DNA from 3 places in the Methylophaga sp. UBA2513 genome. Region 3 is predicted to be linked to each of the others. Evidence: riboswitches for the same ligand, from Rfam matches in the RefSeq annotation. Region 3 holds a riboswitch; each other region holds the start of a gene.

The links. Region 3 has a riboswitch for cyclic di-GMP ahead of B3V56_RS00390 (hypothetical protein). Riboswitches for the same ligand answer to the same signal wherever they lie in the genome.
Region 1: it holds a riboswitch for cyclic di-GMP, as region 3 does, so the genes downstream of both, B3V56_RS14665 (VPLPA-CTERM sorting domain-containing protein) here and B3V56_RS00390 (hypothetical protein) in region 3, are expected to answer to the same signal.
Region 2: it holds a riboswitch for cyclic di-GMP, as region 3 does, so the genes downstream of both, B3V56_RS07245 (hypothetical protein) here and B3V56_RS00390 (hypothetical protein) in region 3, are expected to answer to the same signal.

The regions. Positions count from the first base shown of each region.
Region 1 is NZ_DDNT01000022.1:110,012-112,279, forward strand. Features, by position in the region: gene rlmD (23S rRNA (uracil(1939)-C(5))-methyltransferase RlmD) at 1-798, shown strand, start outside; cyclic di-GMP riboswitch class I at 1,026-1,104, shown strand; gene B3V56_RS14665 (VPLPA-CTERM sorting domain-containing protein) at 1,122-1,703, shown strand; gene B3V56_RS14670 (DNA alkylation repair protein) at 1,758-2,268, shown strand, end outside.
Region 2 is NZ_DDNT01000010.1:278,138-280,405, forward strand. Features, by position in the region: gene B3V56_RS07235 (metal ABC transporter solute-binding protein, Zn/Mn family) at 1-173, shown strand, start outside; gene B3V56_RS07240 (thioredoxin family protein) at 302-640, opposite strand; gene B3V56_RS07245 (hypothetical protein) at 819-1,358, opposite strand; cyclic di-GMP riboswitch class I at 1,376-1,462, opposite strand; gene B3V56_RS07250 (hypothetical protein) at 1,672-1,848, opposite strand; gene B3V56_RS07255 (hypothetical protein) at 1,854-2,268, opposite strand, start outside.
Region 3 is NZ_DDNT01000001.1:83,709-85,976, reverse strand. Features, by position in the region: gene B3V56_RS00395 (PEP-CTERM sorting domain-containing protein) at 1-431, opposite strand, end outside; cyclic di-GMP riboswitch class I at 457-546, opposite strand; cyclic di-GMP riboswitch class I at 916-998, shown strand; gene B3V56_RS00390 (hypothetical protein) at 1,025-1,543, shown strand; gene B3V56_RS00385 (PA0069 family radical SAM protein) at 1,637-2,268, opposite strand, start outside.

The DNA.
Region 1 (2,268 bases), on a different contig from region 3:
GATTTAGCTTCATTAATTGGTGGATTGGAAGCCTATAACCGCATCGCTCAGATTGAAGTGGCAATGGATGATGAACATGTCGCATTGGTGTTTCGTAATCTGGATGAATTATCCGAGACTGATAAAAATGCATTGATTAGCTTTGGACAAAACAATAATTTATGGATTTATCAGCAACCAGGTGGGCCGGATACCGTGTCTTTATTATGGCCTGAGTCTGCTCAGCTTAGTTACGCACCAGAGCCGGGGTTGAACTTACAGTTTGACCCGAGTGACTTTACGCAGGTGAATGCGGGTATTAACGAAAAAATGATTCAAAGGGCCATGACGCTGCTGGATGTTCAGGATGGAGATCGTATTCTTGATTTGTTCTGCGGGCTCGGCAACTTTACTTTGCCTTTAGCTAAACGGGTGACAGAGGTCGTTGGCGTTGAAGGTGATGCTGCACTGGTACAACACGCAAAAAATAATGCCGCACTTAATGCCTTATCTAATGCCGAGTTTGAGCAAGCGGATCTCACCCAAACAGAATTGAAAGATTATCCTTGGGCACAAAAAGGGTTTAATAAGATTTTACTGGATCCTCCCAGAAGTGGGGCATTTGAAGTGTTGCATCAATTAGCTGCGTTAGGTGCTGAGCGATTGGTATATGTCTCATGTAATCCTGCAACGCTAGCACGTGATGCTGGCGAACTGGTGAACCAGCATGGCTACATTATGGAATCGGCAGGCATTATGGATATGTTCCCACATACCACCCATGTCGAGTCTATTGCTGTATTTGTAAAAAAACGTTAAAAAAGATTAAAAACTGTACCAAAGTACAATTGTTCCGACATAGATATCCTCATATTATGCAATCGTCCGGAATAAGTTGAGTCGGACTTATTTATCCGTTAACAGTGAAGTTATCGGACAAGTAGAGTCGTAATAAGCTGATTTATTTTACTTTTTAGTACCAAAGTACAATTGTTTGGCACATTACAACTCACTAATATCTATCTTGCAGATAGTGATTGCATAATAAACAGATAAGCCAACCTTGGTGTGAGCCATGTGACGGAAAGCCACGGGTCTTTTTTTAAAGATGGCCGGGCTGCATAGTAAACAAGGATAATTCTATGAAATTTTACAAATCGGCTATTTTAGTAGCTGCTATGTTGCTAGGTTTTTCAAGTGTTGCTTCAGCAACATTTTTCCATGGTCACCACCACCATCATGGTGGTTGTGGGGACGATTCATCTTTATGTGATAACCCTGAAACATACTCAGAAACATTTACTGCCTCAGTATCGAACTATTATGAGTTTGGTTATATGGATTTCGATGCTATCACTGACCCTGCAGATTTAGACATTACATCTGCCACACTAAAAATTTCGACAAATGCAAATGGTTGGTGGGATGATTTATATGCTTATACTGATAACTGGTATGGTACTGGTTTGAGCTACTTAGGTTCTCTGGATGGCGGTGTTGAAATGTTCAGCCTAAGCTCAGACTTATTTGACGAAATCCTTGCTGGCATCTCATTCAAGGCTTGGTTTTCAAAATGGAGCGAAGACGTTTTCTGGGCTGAGTTAACAGTGAATGGCGAATATTGCCCACCTGTTAGCGAAGTACCTGTTCCTGCTGCTGTATGGTTACTAGGTTCTGGTTTGATGGGTATGACAGCAATGCGCAGACGTAAAAAAACTGCCTAAGCTAAGACAGAATACCGTATGATAAAAGCCGCGATTCCATCGCGGCTTTTTTTTATGGCTGAACAACTCAAAAATAAACTTCATATTCCTGCAGTGAAGGAAATCGGCTCTCTGATTCATTCAGTGTGGCCTGATTTTGCTGTAACGGATTTTATTGAGACTGCATCTCTCAAACTAGATGAGCTGGAGCTCAAGACGCGTGCAGATTATCTTGCGAAGAGTTTGCATGTTTATCTACCTCACGATTATGTTGATGCAATAAATATCTTATTAGAGGCGGCTGAGTCTCTTAGAGATGAACATTTTTCTGGGTGGGCACATTACCTAGCCTGGCCATTAATTGATTATGTTGCTTTATATGGTCTGGAGCATCGCAACGTTTCTTTTGCTGCACTCGAAAAACTCACTTCATTATTTACAGCTGAGTTTGCTATTCGTTTTTTTCTGAAGGCTCACTTTGATGAAACCTATCAGCAAATGCTGTTATGGGCTGAACATGATGATGAACATGTACGAAGATTAGCTTCTGAAGGCATTCGCCCGCGTTTACCCTGGGCACCGCAAC
Region 2 (2,268 bases), on a different contig from region 3:
TTGAAAACTCTAATAACACCCGTTTGATCAAGCAGATTGCTAACGCCACCGGGGCAAAACCAGGCGGCAGACTCTATCCCGAGTCGTTATCTGAAGAAAATGGCCCGGCTGCAACCTATATAAAACTAATGCAATACAACACACAACAAATCGTCACGGCCCTTTCCGAATAACGCCGAGATACCCAGGCTATTTATCTTCAGATAGTCTGGGTAGTGGCTCCTTAAACCGTTACACATGGTTTATATGCATAACTATTCTCAGAGAAAATCAGTCGGGACAAGGGCAAAACTGGCTCCGCTTAGTTGAGTTTCGACATCAATTCACGAACCTCTTCAGCACGTAATGGCCGCACCAGACGATCCACTTCTTGACCATTGTCTAGCAGTATCAATGTCGGCCAGAGTTTGACCCTAAACCCACGGCCCAGTCGCTTGCCCTTGCCATCATAGATTTTGATATGACGCAGCTCCGTATGTTCATTGATCACTTCGTTGATCGCTGCACGTGCTGCCTGACAATGACCACACCAGGGCGCACCAAACTCAAGTAATACCTTACCCGGCAATTCGCTGGTTTGATCAAAGGTCAATGTTTCCTGTAGATATCCTGAGTCGGCATCAGCTTGATCGATGTTCATATAATTAACTCTATGGGTAAATGACAATCTCTTTACTCAAACGCCGAAAGACTCTTCTCTCAGCCACAAAAAAAAAGGTTCATTTGCCATATCATCTTGCCATAAGTTTCTTTCAGGCAATAAAAAAGCCGTAATGAACTTAATCATTACGGCTTTAATCGGTTTAACAGTCTGGGTATTAAGCGACTGTTTTTTGAGCTCTACGACGTAAGCCCATGAAACCTAATAATGCAGGCGCAAACAAGAATGCTGCAGCAGGAATAGGCACTGCAGATACATTTAATGACATACCACCGATGTTGTCACCGTAGTTACTATCATTGATGAAGAACTGAACTGTGGCATCAGATAACAGTGTAAATGTTGCACCAAGTGCGTTCAGCAGCGCTAAATCTGCTGTCTCATATCTACCAGTATCGCTAGTGATGATATGAGTAGTGCCAGACGGTGTAGTGAATGAGTAGTTGTTGACCCAGCCTTTTGAACAACCAGTGCCATCAGCACTACAACCTTGCACTTTACCCCAAGCATTCCACGCTGTGTATGTGTCATCTTTAAATGGGCTTATTGAATAAGTACCTGCTTTCAGGTTGAGTTCAACAGCATTCGAAGAAGTGTTTGTTTTTGCATCAAGATGGACAGTTGCTGCGTTAGCAGTCAACGGCGCCATAATTAACAACCCGAGTGCGATTAATAAGTTTTTGCTAAATAACTTCATTACATAAGCCTTTGTTATTCTGCAACCCAGCCATCTTTATTCACTACTTATAAAGACCTGAAGCTTTCCGTGCTTGGCTCACACCAAGGTTGGCTTTATTAAGAAATTAATTTACTACAGCTACAGGGTAAATCGCTTTTATAGCTCAATCAATTGTACATTGGTACTAGAAGGCCTATATAAAAGTGGGTTTTGGCGATTTCTAGCATTAAGACTTCCCCACTCACATCAATCTGAACAGGCAAAGCTGGTTAGGAATACAACTATGTATCAAGTAGATAAATCAAACTCAGCGCGAAAATAACGTAACAAGCTAAAGTGAAAAATGACCAAACCAGAGAGCGAGTAGCCCTGACTTTTCCCCACCATAAGCTAGGTTCTCAATAAAGATCGCTTCTTGCATGCACTTGGCAATAAAGTGCATCGCCACCACAGCAAACAGAAACTGAATCAACGCTGGCACCCAACTCAAAACAGTCGCGCTTATCACTATTACTATTCATTATTCTCACGTGGATGTAGCTCAGACTCTATCCACTGCGCGACTTCTTGTTTGTCTTTTCGTTTTACCATCTGCCTAGTATTGATGTCTTTTGGATAAACGCAAGTGCCTGTATTGTGCTTCAACACAAATGCGCGTTTCGCCCCAACAGGGTGTTTACTTGGCGCATGAATTACTGCGGATCTTAACTCGAGACATTCAACGTCTTCCAGTGAAGCGTTTAAACCTATTTCATTTTGAGTCTTTTCAATAATGTCTCGAAATGTTCCTAAAATCAGATAACTACCATTTAGCAACGGCCCTTGACGCAAGGTTTGCTGCACATTTTGCTCCGTAACATTAATGCGCTCAAACTCGGTCACAGCAAGCTTATGCTCCTCCCCGGACGTCATTTTTATCACGGCTTGT
Region 3 (2,268 bases):
TGAGACCAAGCACCAGAGTTATCACCCAATACGTCCCTGACCTGTGAGATGGCCAGTCCTTTTTGACCAGCACCGTAATAGGTTTGATCTCCTTGTTTCCAGTCGATGAGTAAATAATCAGCAGATGAGTTGGTTAGATCGTTATTGTTATAACCCAAGACAAACCCGATATAATCATCATCAGCAGTCGTCTTTACTGTTATCTGACCTGATAATGCCGTGCCCTGGCTATTTTTATTGTTGTGAAAGACGGTTGGAGTACCGTTGATTCCTTGTTGAACAGCATTATTACCCGACTGTAATACCCAGTTACCGTTACCATTTGCCTTCCATGAAGACAAATCAACGGGCTGAGGTGCAGCCATAGCTGTTGTGGATATTGCTCCAAGAATGAAGCCACCCAAGAGAAGGTTTTGTAACATTTTTTTCATGCCATTTTCCTTATTCGCAAAGTGAAAATGCAACTCAGCCATCTCATTTTTATCAGTAGAATTGAGACCTGTAGCTTTCCGTGCTTGGCTCACACCAAGGTTGGCTTTGAAATTGAGCGCTGGGTTTTACCAGCAAGGAAATTCTAACCCAACCAGACGCGATAGAAAATAACGTGTTTTGTATTTTCTTTACAAAAGTTAACTTTTGTAAAGTGACATGCGTTCGCTGCTATCTAGCGATAACGCAATGAAGCTGATAATGCAACTCCATATTCCCGGTGTATAGAAAGTCTCATTGTTAATTCTTGCAATAATTCACAACCAGTTCACAGTTTTTTTGTGATCATTATCACGCGATCAAGCAAATGCTGTGCGTTACATCCCAGATTTAACTAACTGGTATGGTTCTGAAATTCAGTGATTTGTACCATCGAATCATCTGAAATAGTTCAGATGGTCACATCATTAGTTATTTGTGATGTGTTTTTTATAAAGCCAAACTCGTCGTGAGACGGGGTCGGAAAGCCACGGATCTCTAATGTAATTGGAGATGGCCGGGTTGCATTGCTTCATAGATTAAATAGGAATTTATTATGAAAAAAGCGATGCTATTTGCTGTAGCTCTTTTGTTTTCGGTTGGTGTTAATGCCGCTACGTTAAATTTGACTGGAATTGGTTCATCAGGTGCTTCTCAAAGCGTTGATGTAAACAACAACAGTACAGTTTTAGCAGGTGGTACTGTAGGTGAATCAAGCAGTTGGTCTTCAGGCTTCGATTTAACCTCAGACACTGATACTGCAGTAAAGGTTGAATGGTCATTTAACCCATTTACTGCTCTTGATAGTGCAGTACTTGTATTCAGTGAAATCACAGGTCCATCAGGTGGTTACACTGGTAGTACACAGTACTTCAACATCACTGGCGACTTTAGCTTTACAGCATTTTTAACTGCTGGTGTGTACTACGCTGTTGATATTATCGACGCTACATCTAGTATTTTGAAATATGATGTATCAGTATCTGCAGTACCTGTACCAGCTGCATTATTTTTATTCGCACCAGCCTTATTAGGATTATTGGGCATGCGTAGAAAAACTGCAGTAGCAGCATAAAACTTGAAATCAAAAATCAAGTTAACAATTGTTAGTTAGATTGAAAGGGGAACTTCGGTTCCCCTTTTTTATGTCTAATAAAGATGCTCTTTTCTAAAACAAATCCATTTGCTTTGATGGTTTGTGAAATAAGTCGGTTCGTAGAACCAATGAAGATTGGTTTATGGGGTATTTTTTTACCGCTACGTTGAATCGTTTTTTGATCATATCCGCATAGAACCCCTGACCTTCAAGTCTAAAACCAAATCGTGGGTCATTGGTTTTGCCATTCCTGGAATCTTTAATGCGATTCATAACATGTTCAGCCTTATCTGGATAATGACTGTGTAACCAATCATTGAAGAGGGGGCTGACTTCTCTTGGTAATCTCACAAAAATATAGTCAATATTGCTAGCGCCTGCTTTTGCAGAAGCATCAATAATCGCTTCTAACTCTGTATCTGTAAGAACAGGAATGACAGGGGCAATCAGAACAGAAACAGGGATGCCATTACCCTTTAATATGCTAATCGTTTGCAGGCGTCTTTGTGCACTGCTGGCTCTTGGCTCAAGTTTTCTGGCAAGTGTTTTATCCAAGGTCGTGATAGACAATTGCACATGTACCAGTTGTTTTTCTGCAAGTTGTTTAAGTATGTCGATATCACGTTCTATCATAGATGACTTTGTGACAATATTAACTGGATGGCTAAATTCCAGCATCACCTTGAGTATCTGTCGTGTGAGTT